4 regions of the Streptomyces sp. NPDC046866 genome follow, and region 2 is predicted to be linked to each of the others. Evidence: riboswitches for the same ligand, from Rfam matches in the RefSeq annotation. Region 2 holds a riboswitch; each other region holds the start of a gene.
The links. Region 2 has a riboswitch for thiamine pyrophosphate ahead of thiC (phosphomethylpyrimidine synthase ThiC). Riboswitches for the same ligand answer to the same signal wherever they lie in the genome.
Positions count from the first base shown of each region.

Region 1: another riboswitch for thiamine pyrophosphate. It lies ahead of AB0953_RS25865 (thiamine ABC transporter substrate-binding protein); the one in region 2 lies ahead of thiC (phosphomethylpyrimidine synthase ThiC).
Region 3: another riboswitch for thiamine pyrophosphate. It lies ahead of thiO (glycine oxidase ThiO); the one in region 2 lies ahead of thiC (phosphomethylpyrimidine synthase ThiC).
Region 4: another riboswitch for thiamine pyrophosphate. It lies ahead of AB0953_RS20395 (magnesium and cobalt transport protein CorA); the one in region 2 lies ahead of thiC (phosphomethylpyrimidine synthase ThiC).

Region 1 covers NZ_JBEYXN010000020.1:85,218-89,723, reverse strand. Annotated here, with positions in the region: gene rlmN (23S rRNA (adenine(2503)-C(2))-methyltransferase RlmN) at 123-1,238, shown strand; TPP riboswitch at 1,369-1,478, shown strand; gene AB0953_RS25865 (thiamine ABC transporter substrate-binding protein) at 1,563-2,663, shown strand; gene AB0953_RS25860 (iron ABC transporter permease) at 2,786-4,402, shown strand; gene AB0953_RS25855 (ABC transporter ATP-binding protein) at 4,402-4,506, shown strand, end outside.
Region 2 covers NZ_JBEYXN010000001.1:184,129-188,634, reverse strand. Annotated here, with positions in the region: gene AB0953_RS00880 (helix-turn-helix domain-containing protein) at 1-104, shown strand, start outside; gene AB0953_RS00875 (SsgA family sporulation/cell division regulator) at 202-651, shown strand; gene AB0953_RS00870 (YibE/F family protein) at 656-2,086, opposite strand; TPP riboswitch at 2,159-2,304, shown strand; gene thiC (phosphomethylpyrimidine synthase ThiC) at 2,299-4,086, shown strand; gene AB0953_RS00860 (aldo/keto reductase) at 4,246-4,506, shown strand, end outside.
Region 3 covers NZ_JBEYXN010000014.1:67,736-72,241, reverse strand. Annotated here, with positions in the region: gene thiE (thiamine phosphate synthase) at 1-124, opposite strand, end outside; gene AB0953_RS20990 (Rv2175c family DNA-binding protein) at 218-583, opposite strand; gene AB0953_RS20985 (FAD-dependent oxidoreductase) at 733-1,953, opposite strand; TPP riboswitch at 2,072-2,184, shown strand; gene thiO (glycine oxidase ThiO) at 2,182-3,351, shown strand; gene thiS (sulfur carrier protein ThiS) at 3,348-3,566, shown strand; gene AB0953_RS20970 (thiazole synthase) at 3,572-4,366, shown strand.
Region 4 covers NZ_JBEYXN010000013.1:134,385-138,890, forward strand. Annotated here, with positions in the region: gene AB0953_RS20380 (aminotransferase class V-fold PLP-dependent enzyme) at 1-146, shown strand, start outside; gene AB0953_RS20385 (class I SAM-dependent methyltransferase) at 155-979, shown strand; gene AB0953_RS20390 (molybdopterin-dependent oxidoreductase) at 1,001-2,113, opposite strand; TPP riboswitch at 2,278-2,449, shown strand; gene AB0953_RS20395 (magnesium and cobalt transport protein CorA) at 2,607-3,638, shown strand; gene AB0953_RS20400 (acyltransferase) at 3,694-4,506, opposite strand, start outside.

The sequences.
Region 1 (4,506 bases), on a different contig from region 2:
CCCTTCACCCCGTGATTGCGGGGATGCATCTCGTGTGAGGTCTCCGGCGCGGACGCGCCACCGCCATCACCTCCGCCCGTTCGGAGGTCGTCGGACCTCGTCGCCCTGAGGAAGGACCGATCATGGCACCCCGCCCCGCTCCGGGAGAGCTCACCTTCGTCGCGCCCAAGGGGGCGAAGAAGCCGCCCCGGCACCTGGCCGACCTCACGCCCGCGGAGCGCCGCGAGGCGGTCGCCGCGATCGGCGAGAAGCCGTTCCGGGCCAAGCAGCTCTCGCAGCACTACTTCGCGCGCTACGCGCACGACCCGGCCGAGTGGACGGACATCCCGGCCGGCTCCCGCGAGAAGCTCCAGCAGGAGCTGCTGCCGGACCTGATGTCGGTCGTGCGGCACATCTCGTGCGACGACGACACCACCCGCAAGACCCTGTGGAAGCTGCACGACGGCACGCTCGTCGAGTCCGTGCTGATGCGCTACCCCGACCGGGTCACCATGTGCATCTCCTCGCAGGCCGGCTGCGGCATGAACTGCCCGTTCTGCGCCACCGGCCAGGCAGGCCTGGACCGCAACCTGTCCACCGCCGAGATCGTGCACCAGATCGTGGACGGCATGCGCGCCCTGCGCGACGGTGAGGTCCCCGGCGGCCCGGCCCGCCTGTCCAACATCGTCTTCATGGGCATGGGCGAGCCGCTGGCCAACTACAACCGCGTCGTCGGCGCCATCCGCCGGCTGACCGACCCCGAGCCCGACGGCCTCGGCCTGTCGCAGCGCGGGATCACGGTCTCCACCGTCGGCCTGGTCCCTGCCATCCACCGCTTCGCCGACGAGGGCTTCAAGTGCCGCCTCGCCGTCTCGCTGCACGCCCCGGACGACGAGCTGCGCGACACCCTGGTCCCGGTCAACACCCGCTGGAAGGTCCGCGAGGTCCTCGACGCGGCCTGGGAGTACGCCGAGAAGTCCGGCCGCCGGGTCTCCATCGAGTACGCCCTGATCCGCGACATCAACGACCAGGCCTGGCGGGGCGACCTCCTCGGCCGGCTCCTCAAGGGCAAGCGCGTCCACGTCAACCTGATCCCGCTGAACCCGACGCCGGGCTCGAAGTGGACCGCCTCGCGCCCCGAGGACGAGCGCGCCTTCGTCGAGGCCATCGCCCGCCACGGGGTGCCGGTGACGGTGCGCGACACCCGCGGCCAGGAGATCGACGGCGCCTGCGGCCAGCTCGCCGCCTCGGAGCGCTGACGCGCACGCCGCCCCGGCGCCCGCGCTCCGCAGGCCGACCGGTGCCGGCGCGCTGACCTGCGCAGTTGCCTGCGGTACCGTCGGGAGGCCGGGTGCGGCCACGGGGTACTCTGTGGCCGTACCCATTTGCATATTCCGACAGGGGAGCGCCACAGCGCTGAGAGTGCGGTCACCGTCCACCGCAGACCCTCTGAACCTCGCCCCGGTCATTCGGGGTAGGAAGTTCGGTCATCACTCAAGCTGTTGCGCCCTGCCCGGCGTCCGCTCCTGACAGCGCCGGGCAGGGCCGCGTCTTCTCCTGGTCATCCCAGGAGGAATCCACCAGTGAGCACCACCAGGAAGATCGCGGGCGCCGTGCTCGCGACCGCGTTCGGCGTGGCCACGCTCAGCGCCTGCGGCGGCGACGGCAAGGACAAGCCGGCCGCCGGCGGGAGCGAGTCGCCGAAGCAGAAGACGATCACGCTCGTCTCCCACGACTCCTTCAACGTGACCGACACGGTCCTGAAGGAGTTCGAGCAGCAGAGCGGCTACACCGTGAAGGTCCTCAAGTCCGGGGACGCGGGCGCCGCCCTCAACCAGGAGATCCTCACCAAGGGCTCGCCGCGCGGCGACGTGTTCTTCGGGGTGGACAACACCCTGCTCTCGCGCGCCCTCGACAACGGCATCTTCACGCCGTACGAGGCCAAGGGCCTGGACGGGGTCAAGCCCGAGTACGTCCTCGACAAGCAGCACCGGGTCACCCCGGTCGACTCCGGCGACATCTGCGTCAACTACGACAAGGCGTACTTCGCCGACAAGAAGCTGGCCCCGCCGCAGACCCTGGACGACCTGGTCAAGCCCGAGTACAAGGACCTGCTCGTCACCGAGAACGCGGCGACCTCCTCGCCGGGCCTCGGCTTCCTGCTGGCCAGCGTCGGCAAGTACGGCGAGGACGGGTGGAAGGACTACTGGAGCAAGCTGAAGGCCAACGGGGTCGAGGTCGTCGACGGCTGGGAGCAGGCCTACAACGAGCGCTTCTCCGGCTCCGCGGGCGGCAAGAAGGCCAAGGGAGACCGCCCGCTGGTCGTCTCCTACGCCTCCAGCCCGCCGGTCGAGGTGCTCTACGGCGAGCCGCAGCCGGCCGAGGCGCCCACGGGCGTGTCCACCGGCACCTGCTTCCGCCAGGTCGAGTTCGCCGGCCTGCTCAAGGGCGCGAAGAACGAGGAGGGCGGCAAGGCGCTGATCGACTTCCTGATCGGCAAGAAGTTCCAGGAGGACATGCCGCTCCAGATGTTCGTGAACCCGGTGGTCAAGGACGCGAAGCTGCCGGAGCTGTTCACGAAGCACGGCGTGGTCATCGACAAGCCCCAGAACGTGGCTCCCGAGACCATTGCCAAGAACCGTGAGCAGTGGGTCAAGACGTGGTCCTCGATCGTCGTGAAGTAGGCCACGAAGCCGCAGGGGCGGCCGCGGACGCAGCCGCACGCCGCCCCCGCGCAGGCCGCCTCCGCGCAGGCGCCGCCGCGCCGCGCGAGGGCGCACGCGGTACGGCCGTCAGGCTCGCCCTGATGGCCGTACCGCTGGCCTTCTTCGGGCTGTTCTTCGCCTATCCCGTCGCCGCGATCGTCGGCCGGGGCGTGCGGACCGACGCCGGCTGGCAGCTCGGCCGCATCGGCGAGGTGCTGTCCCGCCCGGACATCGCCGGCGTCCTGTGGTTCACCGCCTGGCAGGCGCTCGCGTCGACCGTGCTGACGCTGCTGGTCGCACTGCCCGGCGCGTACGTCTTCGCGCGGTTCGACTTCCCCGGCAAGCAGCTGCTGCGGGCCGTGGTCACCGTTCCGTTCGTGCTGCCGACCGTGGTCGTCGGGACCGCGTTCCTGGCGCTGGTCGGGCGGGGCGGGCTGCTCCAGGAGCTGTGGGGCGTCCGGCTGGACACCACCGTGTGGGCGATCCTGCTCGCGCACGTCTTCTTCAACTACGCCGTCGTCGTCCGCACCGTCGGCGGGCTGTGGGCCCAGCTCGACCCGCGGCAGGAGGAGGCCGCCCGGGTGCTGGGCGCCGGGCGCTTCGCCGCGTGGCGGCGGGTCACGCTGCCCGCTCTGGCTCCGGCGGTGGCGGCCGCCGCCCTGATGGTGTTCCTGTTCACCTTCACCTCCTTCGGCGTCGTGCAGATCCTCGGCGGGCCCTCGTACGCCACGCTCGAGGTCGAGGTCTACCGGCAGACCGCACAGCTGCTGGACCTGCCCACGGCCGCCGTCCTGACGATGGTGCAGTTCGCCGCCGTCCTGCTGATCCTCGCCGTCCACGCCCGGACCGTGCGCCGGCGCGAGACGGCCCTGCGGCTCGTGGACCCCGCCCGGACCGCGCACCGGCCGCGCGGCGCGGGGCAGTGGGCGCTGCTGGGCGGGGTGCTGCTCGGGGTGGCGCTGCTGATTGTGCTGCCCCTCGGCGTCCTGGTGGAGCGGTCCCTCGACGCGCCGGGCGGGTACGGGTTCGGCTTCTACCGGGCGCTGCAGAGCGCGGGCGCCGGCGGCGGAACGTTCCTCGTCCCGCCGCTGGAGGCGGTCTGGAACTCCCTGCAGTACGCGCTGGCCGCCACCGCCATCGCCGTGCTGGTCGGCGGCCTCGCCGCGGCCGCCCTGACCCGGCGCGGGGGCCGGTTCGTCCGCGGCTTCGACGCGCTGCTGATGCTTCCGCTCGGGGTCTCCGCCGTGACGGTCGGCTTCGGATTCCTGATCACCCTGGACGAGCCGCCGCTGGACCTGCGGACCTCGTGGATCCTGGTGCCGCTGGCGCAGGCGCTGGTCGGCGTGCCCTTCGTGGTGCGCACCATGCTGCCGGTGCTGCGGGCCGTGGACGCGCGGCTGCGGGAGGCCGCCGCCGTGCTCGGCGCGTCCCCGCTGCGGGCCTGGCGGGAGGTGGACCTGCCGCTGGTGCGGCGGGCCCTGCTGATCGCTGCCGGGTTCGCCTTCGCCGTCTCGCTCGGGGAGTTCGGCGCGACCGTCTTCATCGCACGGCCGGACCGGCCGACGCTGCCGGTGGCCGTGGCCCGGCTGCTCGGGCGGGCCGGCGGGCTGAACTACGGGCAGGCGATGGCCCTGAGCACGATTCTGATGCTGGTGTGCGCGGCGTCCCTGCTGGTGCTGGAGCGGCTGCGCCCCGACAAGACCTCGGGAGAGTTCTGATGACGTTGCTCGAACTGGCCGGCGTGTCGGTCCGCTTCGGAGAGCGCACCGTCGTCGACTCCGTGGACCTCCGGGTCGCCGAGCACGAGACCGTGTGCGTGCTC
Region 2 (4,506 bases):
CTCTCCCCCTGCATCAGGAAGATCGATTGCCCTCTGTGGTCAATCGGCTACAGAGTGAAGTAGGCGCGCTGTTGAGCACCCTCTCCTTCTCTATCAGTATCTGAAAACTCACTCCTTGTGATACGCCAGTGCTTCCACCACTCTTGTCAAGAGGGTCTTGGGGGGTCATTCCTGGCCACTTCCACAACAGCGGGGTAGGCAATGCGCGAGTCGGTGCAGGCAGAGGTCATGATGAGCTTCCTCGTTTCGGAGGAGCTCTCGTTCCGGATCCCGGTGGAGCTCCGGTACGACGCCCGTGACCCCTACGCGGTCCGCCTGACCTTCCACCTTCCGGGAGATGCGCCCGTGACCTGGGCGTTCGGCAGAGAGCTCCTTCTCGACGGCATCAACAAGCCGTGCGGCGACGGCGACGTGCACATCGCCCCCACCTCGACCGAGGAGCTGTCCGACGTGCACATCCGGCTCCAGGTCGGTGGCGACCGGGCCCTGTTCCGAGCCGGTGCGGCCCCGCTCGTCGCCTTCCTCGACCGCACCGACCGGCTCGTCCCGCTCGGCCAGGAGCGCAGCCTCGGCGACTTCGAAGTGAGCCTCGACGAGGCGCTCGACCGGATCCTGGCGGAGGCGCGGCAGAACGAGCAGAACGCGGGCTGAGCGGTCAGCGCTTGCGCCGCCGCCGGCCCCGCCCGCCGCGCGCGCGGGCCGCGGCCGGGGCGCCGTCCGGGGCGCCGGGCCGGTCGGCGGACACCACCAGCGCCGCCAGCACCGTCGTGACCGGCACGGAGGCCACCAGTCCGATCGATCCCACGAGGGTGCGGACGATCTCCTCCGCCACCAGCTCGCTGTTGGCCACCGAACCCACGCTGCTGTTCGCGATCGAGAACAGCAGGAGCAGAGGCAGTGCCGCGCCGGCGTAGGCCAGCACCAGCGTGTTGACGACCGAGGCGATGTGGTCGCGGCCGATGCGGATGGCCGCGCGGTACAGGGCCCGCGGTCCCATCGACGGGTCCGCGTGGTGCAGTTCCCAGACCGCCGAGGTCTGGGTGACCGTCACGTCGTCGAGCACGCCCAGCGATCCGATGATGACGCCCGCGAGCAGCAGGCCGCTCATGTCGATGCCCGGGTAGAGCCCGTGGATCAGCCCCGTGTTGTCGTCGGTGTTGCCGCTGAGGAAGGCCCAGTCGATGAACAGCGAGCCCAGCAGCCCGATCAGCAGCAGCGAGACGAGTGTGCCGAGGACCGCGACGGAGGTGCGGGCGGTCAGCCCGTGGCACATGTAGAGCGCGATCAGCATGATGGCGCTCGCCCCGATCACCGCGACGACCAGAGGGTTCGACCCCTGGAGGATCGCCGGGAGGATGAACAGGGTCAGCACGACGAAGCTGACGGCCAGGGCGATCAGCGCGAACATGCCCCGCATGCGCCCGACGACGACCACCGCCACCGCGAACAGGCCGGCGAGCAGGGCCAGCGGCAGCTTGCGGTTCACGTCGATCACGGAGTACTGCAGGTCCCGCGGCGCGTCCGGGGCGTACGCGACGACCACCTCCTGGCCGTACTCCAACTGCCGCGGCGCGCCCGGCTGGACGATCTCGAAGAAGGTGCGGCCCTTGTCGGGGCCGCTTGCGACCTCGACCGTCGCCTTCTTGCACTCGCCCGTCTGGGAGGCCACGGCCTCCCGGCCCTCAGGGGTGGCGGTGCTGCCGGTGGGCGGTACCTGAGAGGCGTTCACCGATTTGCAGTCGACACGTTCGAGGGCGACGACCTTGGCCTGCTGCGTCTGGCGGTCGAACCCCACGCCGGAGCGCTCGTGGGAGGGGGCACCGCCCGGCCAGAGCACCGCCATGCCGATGAAGACCGCGGCGGCGAAGGGGATCAGTACGGCGGCGATGACCTTGCGCAGGTGCAGCGAGACGGGCGCCGCCGGCCCGTGGCCGTGGCTGTGGCCGTGGCCGTGCGCATGGCCGGCTCCGTGCCCGTTCGCCGGGCCGTGCCCGTGCCCGTTCCCGGGCCCGTGGTCGTGGCCATCGGCTGGGCCGTGGTCAGCGGGCTCGGCGGGCTCGAACGGGGGCTGCGGGGAGGACGTCACCGGCCGATCATCGCAAGAGATGAGGGGGCCCACTGTTCAGCACGCCACAGATGACGCTAGCGTGGGGTCACCTTTGCACAACGCGGGAGCTCGGAGCACCGGGCTGAGAGGACGCTGATCACCGTACGCGCACACGGCGCGCGTAGGGGAAGAGGCTGCGTCGACCGCCGAACCTGTTACCGGGTAATGCCGGCGTAGGGAGATCAGGTCTCATGACCATTCAGGACGCACGCACGCCTGCCGTCGGCCAGGACGCCGACGGCCAGACCGAGCGCCAGCCGGGCTGGCACAAGGGCTATGTGGCGGGCTCCCGCCCCGACATCCGGGTGCCGGTTCGCCAGGTCCACCTCACCAACGGCAAGGACGTGACGCTCTACGACACGTCAGGGCCGTACACCGACCCGCAGATCGAGACCGACGTGCGCCGCGGCCTGCCGCCGCTGCGCGAGAACTGGATCATTGGCCGCGGCGACACCGAGGAGTACGCGGGCCGCCCCGTGCGCCCCGAGGACGACGGCATCAAGCACACCTCGCCGCGCGGTGGCCTCAAGAACCTCGACGCCGTCTTCCCCGGCCGCCCCCGCCTGCCGCGCCGCGGCCGCGACGGCCAGGCCGTCACGCAGCTCGCGTACGCCCGCCGCGGCGAGATCACCCCGGAGATGGAGTACGTCGCGATCCGCGAGAACGTCTCCCCCGAGGTCGTCCGCGAGGAGATCGCCGCGGGCCGCGCGGTGCTGCCGGCCAACGTGAACCACCCGGAGATCGAGCCGATGATCATCGGCAAGAAGTTCCTGGTGAAGGTCAACGCCAACATCGGCAACTCCGCGGTCACCTCCTCCATCGAGGAGGAGGTGGAGAAGATGACCTGGGCCACCCGCTGGGGCGCCGACACGGTGATGGACCTCTCCACCGGCCGCAACATCCACACCACCCGCGAATGGGTCCTGCGCAACTCCCCCGTGCCCATCGGCACCGTGCCGCTCTACCAGGCGCTGGAGAAGGTCGACGGCAGGGCCGAGGAGCTGACCTGGGAGATCTACAAGGACACGGTCATCGAACAGGCCGAGCAGGGCGTCGACTACATGACGGTCCACGCCGGCGTGCTGCTGCCGTACGTTCCGCTGACCGCCCGCCGCAAGACGGGCATCGTCTCGCGCGGCGGCTCGATCATGGCCGCCTGGTGCCTGGCGCACCACAAGGAGAACTTCCTCTACACCAACTTCGAGGAGCTCTGCGAGATCCTCGCGACGTACGACGTGACGTACTCGCTGGGCGACGGCCTGCGCCCCGGCTCGATCGCGGACGCCAACGACGCCGCACAGTTCGCCGAGCTGAAGACGCTGGGCGAGCTGAACACGATCGCCAAGCGGCACAACGTCCAGACGATGATCGAGGGCCCGGGCCACGTCCCGATGCACAAGATCAAGGAGAACATCGACCTCCAGCAGGAGATCTGCGAGGAGGCCCCGTTCTACACGCTGGGCCCGCTCACCACGGACGTCGCCCCGGCGTACGACCACATCACCTCCGGCATCGGCGCCGCGATGATCGCCTGGTGGGGCACCGCCATGCTCTGCTACGTGACGCCCAAGGAGCACCTGGGCCTGCCCAACCGCGACGACGTGAAGACCGGCGTCATCACCTACAAGATCGCGGCCCACGCGGCGGACCTGGCCAAGGGCCACCCGGGCGCCCAGGAGTGGGACGACGCCCTGTCGGACGCGCGGTTCGAGTTCCGCTGGGAGGACCAGTTCAACCTGGCCCTCGACCCCGACACGGCTCGGGAGTTCCACGACGAGACCCTTCCGGCCGAGCCGGCGAAGACCGCGCACTTCTGCTCCATGTGCGGTCCGAAGTTCTGCTCGATGAAGATCTCCCAGGACATCCGCCGCGAGCACGGCGGTGACCTGAAGGCCGAGGAGATCGAGGCGGGCATGGCGGAGAAGTCCGCCGAGTTCGCGGCGAGCGGCAACCGGGTCTACCTCCCGCTGGCGGACTGACCGCGGCGCCGCCGGCGCATCGCTCCGGGGAGGTAGAGGGGGCTTCCCCGGAGCCCCGCCCGCGGCCGCGGGCCGGTCCCGTGCCGTCCCGAACGGGCCCTGGCGGAAAGGGGCTTGCACTGGAGTGCGCTCCAACTCCTACAGTGCGGGCCCATGACCATGACATACCGCAGCCTGGGCCGGACCGGCATGGAAGTCAGTACGCACTGCCTGGGGACCATGATGTTCGGGGCGGTGGGCAACCCGGACCACGACGACTGCGTGCGGATCGTCCATGCCGCGCTCGACCGGGGGATCAACTTCCTCGACACGGCGGACATGTACTCCGCGGGCGAGTCCGAGGTGATCGTCGGCAAGGCCCTCAAGGGGCGGCGTGACGAGGTCGTGCTCGCCACCAAGGTGCACTTCCAGATGGGCGAG
Region 3 (4,506 bases), on a different contig from region 2:
CGATGTCCACCCCGCCGGCCAGGACGGCGTCGAGGAACTCCGGGAGGTCCCCCTGCCGCTTGCGGGCGTCCGTGCACAGGTAGAGCCGGGCGTCGGACAGCTGGGCGTTCGCGTGCGCGGACATGGGGGTCCCCCTCGTGGGCACGGCGCCGGGCCGCCGCGGTGGGCGGCGGCTCCGGGCGCCGCGGATGGATCGGATGGGCTCAGGCGTCGGGCGTCAGAGGGCGAGCGCCTGGGCGCGGCGCTTCACCTCCGTGCCGCGATTCTCGCTCAGCGCCTGCACCGGGGTGCCGGGCAGGGTCGGGTCCGCGGTGAAGAGCCACTCCAGCATCTCCTCGTCGGAGAAGCCGTCGTCGCGCAGGACGGTCAGCAGGCCGGGCAGGCCCTTGACCAGCTTGTCGCCCGCGATGAAGGCGGCGGGCACCTGCAGGGCGCGGTTCTCACCGCGGCGTACGGCGATCAGCTGACCTTCCTTGACCAGCTGGCGGACCCGGGTCACTTCGATGTCGAGCATCTCGGCGATGTCGGGCAGGTACAGCCAGGCGGGGACAAGGGCATCGATCTTTGCGTCAATCTCGGTCACGGCACAAGCCTGCCACCTCCCGCCGCCGCCCGGCACCCGAGCCACCCCATCCGGGTCCGCCCCGGCTCCGCCGACCGCCCGGCACGGGCGCCCGGCAGTGCGGCCCCGCCGGCGCCCGGGGCGCCGGGTGCGGGGTCCGGGGTCCGGGGTCAGGCCGCTGCGGACTTCACGGGGGTGGACGGGTCGGCCAGTTTGGCGGGATCGACCAGGGTGCCGGTTTCGATCAGGCGGCGGGCCTGGGCCAGGTCGCGGGGGCGGCCCACGGCGAGCACCGCCACCAGCGACCCGGCCCGGAGCCAGCACACCGTCCAGGCGGATTCCCCCGGATCCCCCCGCCAGAGCAGCGTGTCCGCCGCCGCGTGGTGCCCCGCGTACTGGACGAAGCGGCCGAACTGCTCCGACCAGAAGTACGGCACCGGGTCGTACGTCTGCGCGGGGCCCCCGGCCAGGATGTTCGCCGCGACCACCCGCGGCCCCTGCAGCGCGTTGTCCCAGTGGTGCACCAGCAGCCGCGCCCCGTACCGCCCGGACGGGAAGGACGCGCAGTCGCCGACCGCGTACACCCCCGGCAGGGAGGTCCGCAGGAAGGCGTCGGCCGTGACCGAGCCGTCGGGCCCGAGCTCGACGCCGGAGCCGGCCAGCCACCGGGTGGCGGGCCGGGCGCCGATCCCGACGACCACGGCCCCGGCCGGCAGCTCGCGGCCGTCCGCGAGCAGGACCCGCCCGGACTCGACCGAGGCCACCTGGGCCGAGGTCAGCAGGGCGGCGCCGATCTCCTCGTACCAGGCGGCCATCGGCGCGGCGACCTCCGCCGGGAGGGCCCCGGCCAGCACCCGGTCCGCCGCCTCGACCACGGTCACCGCGCAGCCGGCCTCCCGCGCCGCGGTGGCGAACTCCGCGCCGATCCACCCGGCGCCGACGACCACGGTCGCCGGGGACTGCGCCAGCACCGGCCGCAGCCGCGCCGCGTCGTCCAGGGTGCGCAGCAGGTGGACGCCGGGGACGCCCTCCGCGCCCGGCAGGGTCAGCGGTTCGGCCCCGGTCGCCAGGACCAGGACCCCGTACGGGACCGGCCCCGCCTCGGTGTCCAGCTCGCGGTCGGCGGCCCGCAGCCCCGTGACCTCGACGCCGAGCCGCAGCTCGATGCCGAGGCCCTCGAAGTCCACGTCGAAGGCGGAGTCCTCGGCCTTGCCGAGGAGCAGCGCCTTGGACAGCGGGGGCCGGTCGTACGGCTGGTGGGGCTCGGCGCCCAGCAGGGTCACGGGGCCGGTCCAGCCCTGCTCGCGGAGGGCGACCGCGGTCTGCACTCCGGCCATTCCGGCGCCGACGATGACGACGCCGTTCTCAGTCTGTTCCGTCTGCTCGCTCACGTCCACCAGCCTAGTCAACTGACGATCAGTCAGGAACCTGGCGCCGCGGGACACGGGCCCGCCGCCCGGCATCCGGCGCACTCCCCCTCCCCCGAGGCGAGCGGCTAGGGTGGCCACCGTTACCCATCGCGGGAGTCCGGGCGCACCGGGCTGAGAGGGAGGCTGACCGGCCTCCGACCGTACGAACCTGATCCGGGTCATGCCGGCGAAGGGAGGGGCTGGACGCCCATGCACTCATCTCGGAAGGGATCCGACGTCCTCGTCATCGGGGGCGGGATCATCGGCCTGGTCACCGCCTGGCGGGCGGCCCGCCGCGGGCTGCGCACCGCGCTCGCGGACCCCGCCCCCGGCGGCGGCGCCGCCCGGGTCGCGGCGGGCATGCTCGCCGCCGTCACCGAGCTGCACTACGGCGAGGAGACCCTGCTGGGCCTCAACCTCGCCTCCGCCGCCCGCTACCCCCAATTCGCCGCCGAGCTGGCCGACGCCAGCGGCGGCATGGACATCGGCTACCGCGCCTGCGGCACCCTCGCCGTGGCCCTGGACGCCGACGACCGGCTCCACCTGCGCGAGCTGCACGCCCTGCAGCGCCGCTGCGGCCTGGAGTCCGAGTGGCTCACCGGCCGCGAGTGCCGCCGCCTGGAGCCGATGCTCGCCCCGGGGGTGCGCGGCGGGCTGCGCGTGGACGGCGACCACCAGGTCGACCCGCGCCGGCTGGCCGATGCGCTGCTGGCCGCCTGCGAGAGGGCCGGCGTGGAGATCCGCCGGGCCGGTGCCGCACGGCTGCTGGTCACCGCCGACCGGGCCGTCGGCGCGGCCCTCGACGACGGCACCGAGCTGTACGCGGACCAGGTCGTGCTGGCCGCGGGCTCGCTCAGCGGCCGGCTGGCCGGCGTACCGCAGGAGGCGCTGCCGCCCGTACGGCCGGTGAAGGGGCAGGTGCTGCGGCTGACGGTGCCGGCGGCGTACGCGCCGTTCCTGTCGCGGACGGTACGGGCGGTCGTGCGCGGCAGCCACGTCTACCTGGTGCCGCGGGAGAACGGCGAGCTCGTCGTCGGCGCCACCAGCGAGGAACTCGGCTGGGACACCACGGTCACGGCCGGCGGGGTGTACGAACTCCTGCGGGACGCCCACGAATTGGTGCCCGGCATCACCGAACTGCCGCTGACCGAGACCCTGGCCGGGCTGCGGCCCGGGTCCCCCGACAACGCCCCGCTGCTCGGGCCGACCGCGCTGCCCGGGCTGCACCTGGCCACCGGGCACTACCGCAACGGGGTGCTGCTGACCCCGCTCACCGGCGACGCGCTCGCCGACCTGCTCACCACGGGCACGCTGCCGGAGATCGCCCGCCCGTTCAGCCCGCTCCGCTTCTCCGCCGCACGTCAGGAGTCGTACGCATGAACCTCCCCGCCTCCGCCTCCGTCTCCGTCAACGGCGAGCCGCGCGAGATCGCGGCCGGCACCACGCTCGCCTCGGTGGTCGCCACCCTCACGACGGCGCCGTCCGGCGTCGCGGCCGCCCTCAACGAGACCGTGGTGCCGCGCGGGCAGTGGCCGCTGACCGCGGTCCGCGACGGCGACCGGATCGAGATCCTCACCGCGGTCCAGGGAGGCTGAGCACGATGGCCGACGACACGTTCGAACTGGGCGGCCGGAGCTTCTCCTCCCGCCTGATCATGGGTACCGGCGGGGCGCCGAGCCTGGAGATCCTGGAACACGCCCTGATCGCCTCCGGGACCGAGCTCACCACGGTCGCGATGCGGCGCCTCGACCCGACCGTGCAGGGCTCGGTGCTGTCCCTGCTGGACCGGCTCGGCATCGCGGTCCTGCCGAACACCGCCGGGTGCTACACGGCGGGCGAGGCCGTGCTGACGGCCCGGCTGGCGCGGGAGGCGCTCGGCACCGACTGGATCAAGCTGGAGGTCATCGCGGACGAGCGGACGCTGCTGCCGGACGGGGAGGAGCTGCTGAACGCCGCCGAGACGCTGGTGGACGACGGGTTCACGGTGCTGCCGTACACGAACGACGATCCCGTGCTCGCGCGGAAGCTGGAGGATGCGGGCTGCGCGGCGATCATGCCGCTGGGGTCGCCGATCGGGTCCGGGATGGGGATCCGCAATCCGCACAACTTCGAGTTGATCGTGGAGCGGGCCGGTGTCCCGGTCATCCTGGACGCGGGGGCCGGCACGGCCTCGGACGCCGCCCTCGCCATGGAGCTGGGCTGCGGCGGGGTGATGCTGGCCTCGGCGGTGACGCGGGCCCAGGCCCCCGCCCTGATGGCCGCGGCCATGCGGGATGCGGTGTCGGCGGGGCGCCTCGCCTTCCGTGCGGGCCGCATCCCCCAGCGCCGCTTCGCGGAACCGTCCTCCCCGATGGAGGGCCGCCCGGCCCTCGACCCGGAACGCCCGGCCTTCTGACGGCCCCGCCGACGCTGCCGCTGCGCGGAGCGCTCCCCTCCCCGCCCCTTCCCGAAACCGGGCTCCTCCCGGACCCGATTGCGCTCAAACGCCGCGCGGGCTGAAATTCAGCCCCGCCGGCGTTTGAGGCGCTGGGGGTA
Region 4 (4,506 bases), on a different contig from region 2:
TCAGCCACGGGTTCATGGTGCGCTGCGACGACCACTGCCAGGCGGGCCCGGGGCCGGAGGGCGGCTCGGTCCGTGTCAGCCTGCACGTCTACAACACACTCGAAGAGATGGAGAACTTGCTCACCGCCCTCGCCACACTGCAATGATTTTCACTATGAGCGGGAGCGATGCGGGTGCGCTGAGCACGGCGACGGCCGCGCACTGGGTGGAGCGCTGGGAGTGCCAGCAGCAGCGGTACGCGGTGGACCGGGCCGAGCGGTTCACGGTCATCGCGGACGTGGTCGAGCACGCCACGCGGGCGCCGGCGCGGGCCCGGCCGGGCGACTCGGCCGGCCCCGGCGGCCGTGGCGGCCCGGGCCGGCTCGTGCTCGACCTGGGCAGCGGCCCGGGCGCGCTGGCGGCGCTGCTCGCCGACCGGCTGCCCGACGCCGAGGTGCTCGCCGTCGACGCGGACCCGCTGCTGCTGGAGCTGGGCCGGACCCACTACGGCGGCGACCGGCTGCGGCACGTGCAGGCCCTGATCGGGGCGCCCGGCTGGCTGGACGGGCTCGGCCTGGACCGGCCGCTGGACGCGGCCGTCTCCACGACGGCCCTGCACTACCTGGGCGAGGACGCGCTGCGCCGGGTCTACCGGGACCTGGCCGAGCGGCTGCGCCCGGGCGGCGTGTTCGTCAACGGCGACCACATCGCTCCGGACTCCGCCGGGATCCGCGCCGTCGCCGCCGACGTCGGCCGCCGCCACTCCGAGCGGAGCCTGGCGTTCACGCACGAGGACTGGGCGTCGTGGTGGTCGGGGGCGGCCCAGGACCCGGAGCTGGCCCCGCTCATGCCCCGCCCGGACTCCTCCGGCCACCCGCCCTGCGCCTCCGCCGACCTCCCGGTCTCCGCCCACACCGCCCTGCTCCACGAGGCGGGCTTCACCCACGTCGGCACCGTCTGGCAGCACGGCACGAGCCGGGTCCTGACGGCCCTGCGCTGACCGGCCGCGGGGGCCGGTCGGTCACTCCACGACGACCTCCACGCAGGCCACCGGGTTGCAGCCGTAGCCGCGGGCGTTCCACGGGGCACGGCCCGGCTGGGTGTGCCCGGCCTCGTCGGTGGCGCGGGCCAGCAGCCGGTACCGCCCGGGCCGCAGGGGCGCCGTCCACGGATGGGTCCACTCCTGCCAGGCGTACGGCCCGAGGGGCGGCTCGAGCCGGGCCTCCTCCCAGGAGGGGGCAGGGCCGACGCCCTCCGCCTCTCCCTCGGCCCCTCCCCCGCCCTCGACCCGTACCTCGACGCGGCGGACCGCCACGCCGCCGCCGGACCAGGCCCGCCCCCGTACGAGGGTCTGCGCGCCGCACCGCAGCACCGAGCCGGGTGCCGGCGCGGTGACGAGGGACTTGACCCGGATCGTGGTCACGGGCCCCTCGGGGGTGCCGCGGGAGGCCGTGTAGACGTACTCCTCCGTCTGGAAGGGCCCGGTGAAGGGCTCCGTGACGGCCCGTGCCCCGACCAGCCACTTCACGTCGGCGACCGCGTACCGGCCGGGGACCACGAGGCGGACGGGCGCGCCGTGCTCGGGCGCCAGCGGCTCCCCGTTCATGTGGGTGGCGAGGAGGGTGTCGGGGTGCAGGGCCGCGGCCAGCGGGAGGCTGCGCTCGAAGGCGGTGCGGCGGCCGTGCACCGTACCGGAGTCGGCCCCGCAGAAGACGACCTCCACGGCGGCCGCGTCGATCAGGGCCCGGGCGGCCAGGAAGCGGAACGGCACCCCGGCGAAGTGCGCGCACCCGACCGCGCCCTGGCCCCAGGGCAGGCCCGTGGGGCGCGGCCGCATCAGACTGCGGCCGTTGCCCGCGCATTCCAGGACGACGTCGAGCTCCCGGTACGGCATCGCGCACAGCTCCGCGTAGCACACGTCGAGGGGTGCGGCCACGGCCCCGCCGATCCGTACGCGCCACCGGCCGGTGTCCGCCTCCGGGATGCCGAAGTGGTCGCGTACGAAGAAGGCGTCCACGGGGGTGACGGGCTCGGCCAGCGCCGCCCGGGGCGTCTGGGCGTTGTACGGGTCGGCGGTGACCGGCTCGGGCGCCCAGGCGGTGCCGCCGGACCCGCGCACGACGGGCGAAGCCACGGCCGACACCTCCCGTCGGACAGGCGGACCGACATGGCACGGAATGCTGCTGCCAGTGTAGGTCCCGGGAAGGTCGAAAAAGCGGATGAAAAAGACAGCCCAAACAAATCGAACCTTCCCCCTATTCCTCGCAAGCGGGTGGGACTACTCTGGCAGTAGGCCTACGAGGCGAGCGAGGGAGTTCGACCGGAGTAGCCGATTTCGGCGGAAGGGTTCACGTCCGCTGGGACCGACGTCGGCGGTCGGGCTGAGAGGCCTGAAGGTCGGGAGACCCGAGGGCGACCTCCATCACCTGATCCGGACCATACCGGCGCAGGGAGCCCGCTTCGTAGGTCGTTCACGTGTGTGCAGCCGTACGGCACCGCCCCCTGGCCGCCCCCGCCCCCGGCCGCTCCCGGCCCGCCCTGACGATGCGGCACGGAGCGGCGCGTCCGGTACGCCCCCCGCGAGCAACCATGGCTGTAGGGCAGGGGCCGGACGCGAGGAGGACCCCATGATCGTGGACTGCGCGCACTACCGCGACGGGCGCCGGCAGCAGGAGGGCCCGATGCCGCTGGACCGTGCGGCCGCCTGCTGCGAACAGGGCGGATTCGTCTGGCTGGGCCTCTTCGAACCCCGCCCGGAGGAGATGGACGAGGTCCGCGAGAGCTTCGGCCTGCACGAACTCGCCGTCGAGGACGCCCGGGCCTTCCACCTGCGCCCGAAGGCCGAGCAGTACGAGGACGGCACCGAGCTGATCATCCTGCGCACCGCGCGCTACGACGACGAGCGCGAGGAGATCGACACGGGCGAGATCAGCGTCTTCCTCTCCGAACACTTCGTGATCACCGTGCGCCAGGGCGTCGCCAGCGAGCTGCATGGGGCCCGCAGCCGGCTGGAACGGCGTCCCGAACTGCTGCGCACGGGCAGCGCCTCGACACTGTGGGCCATCCTCGACCAGGTCGTCGACGGCTACGCGCCGGTCGTGGCGGAACTCGACCGCGACATCGAGCAGATCGAGGCCACCGTGTTCTCCGGTGCGGTCGCCCCGACCGAACGCATCTACTTCCTGCGGCGCGAGGCCACCGACTTCTACCGCGCCGTGCACCCGCTCCTCGCGGTGCTCTCCCGCCTGCTCAAGCCGGGCAGGTCGCCGGCGGAGCTGCTGCCGTACTTCCACAACGTGCACGACCACCTGCTGCTGGTCAACGAGGAGGTGGCCGCCCAGCGCGACCTGCTGGCCACCGTCCTGGAAGCGAACATCGCCGTGATCTCCGTCGAACAGAACAAGATCAACCTGCGGCAGAGCGCCACGATGGAGCAGCTCACGATCCTGGCGACGGTCTTCCTGCCGCTGTCCTTCGTGGTCGGCTTCTTCGGCCAGAACTTCTCCTGGCTCATCGGGCGGATCAGCGGCTTCCCCGCCTTCCTCACCCTCACCGTCCTCGGCCTGCTGCTCCCGTGCCTGGCCCTCTACGTCTGGCTCCACCGCCGCCGCCGCTCCCCGACCCCCGACCCGGCCCCCCTCCACGCCCCACACCGATAGCCCGCGGGAATGGCCGTCAGGCGCCACCGCGTACCGGCACAGCGCCTGCGGCCGCCTACGGAGTGCGCTGCTGCGGCCGCTCGGCCCGGTGGGTCAGCATCCGGCGCAGCAGCCGGGTGAGGGGCCGCTCCGCCAGGCGGTGCAGCAGCCAGGCGATCAGCACGGCGCCCGCGATCACGCCCAGCAGGGTCGGCCATGCGCCCCACTGTTCGTTCCGGTGCCAGATCACCCGTACGCCCAGCGACTGGTGGACGAGGTAGAGGGGGTAGGAGATCGCGCCTGCGACGGGCAGCCAGCGCCACTGGATCCGGTCGAGCCTGCCGAGCGCGATCAGGCCCATCAGCACGTACATGACGGTGATCGCCGCGAGGCAGACCTTCCAGTTGATGCCGTGGCCCTCACCTTCCATGATCGCCGGGAGGCGGTGTTGCATCAGCAGCCAGGACAACCCCAGGATGCCGAGGGTTTCGCCCTCGATCCGGCCCGCTCGGCGGACCAGGTGGAACGCGATGCCGGCGATGAAGAAGGGCGCCCACCGGGGCACCAGGAGTTGGTCCATGAGCGGGATGCCCGACTCCGGCGCCAGGACCGAGCCCAGTGCCCAGATCCAGCAGAAGTTGGCGACGCGACGGCGGCTGGTGCCCAGCAGGACGACGAGCGAGAAGACCAGATAGAAGCGCAGCTCGACCCAGAGCGTCCAGTAGACGTTGTCCACGCCGTTCACGCCGAGAGGTTCCTGCAGCATGGTGAGGTTGGTCAGCATCTGACCGACCGTGACCCGCGGCTCGCCCGGAAGAGGGGGCCCCAGCCGGGCGGCTGCCGAGGAGAGGACGACCGCCGCCCAGTAGAGCGGGAACAGCCGCAGGAT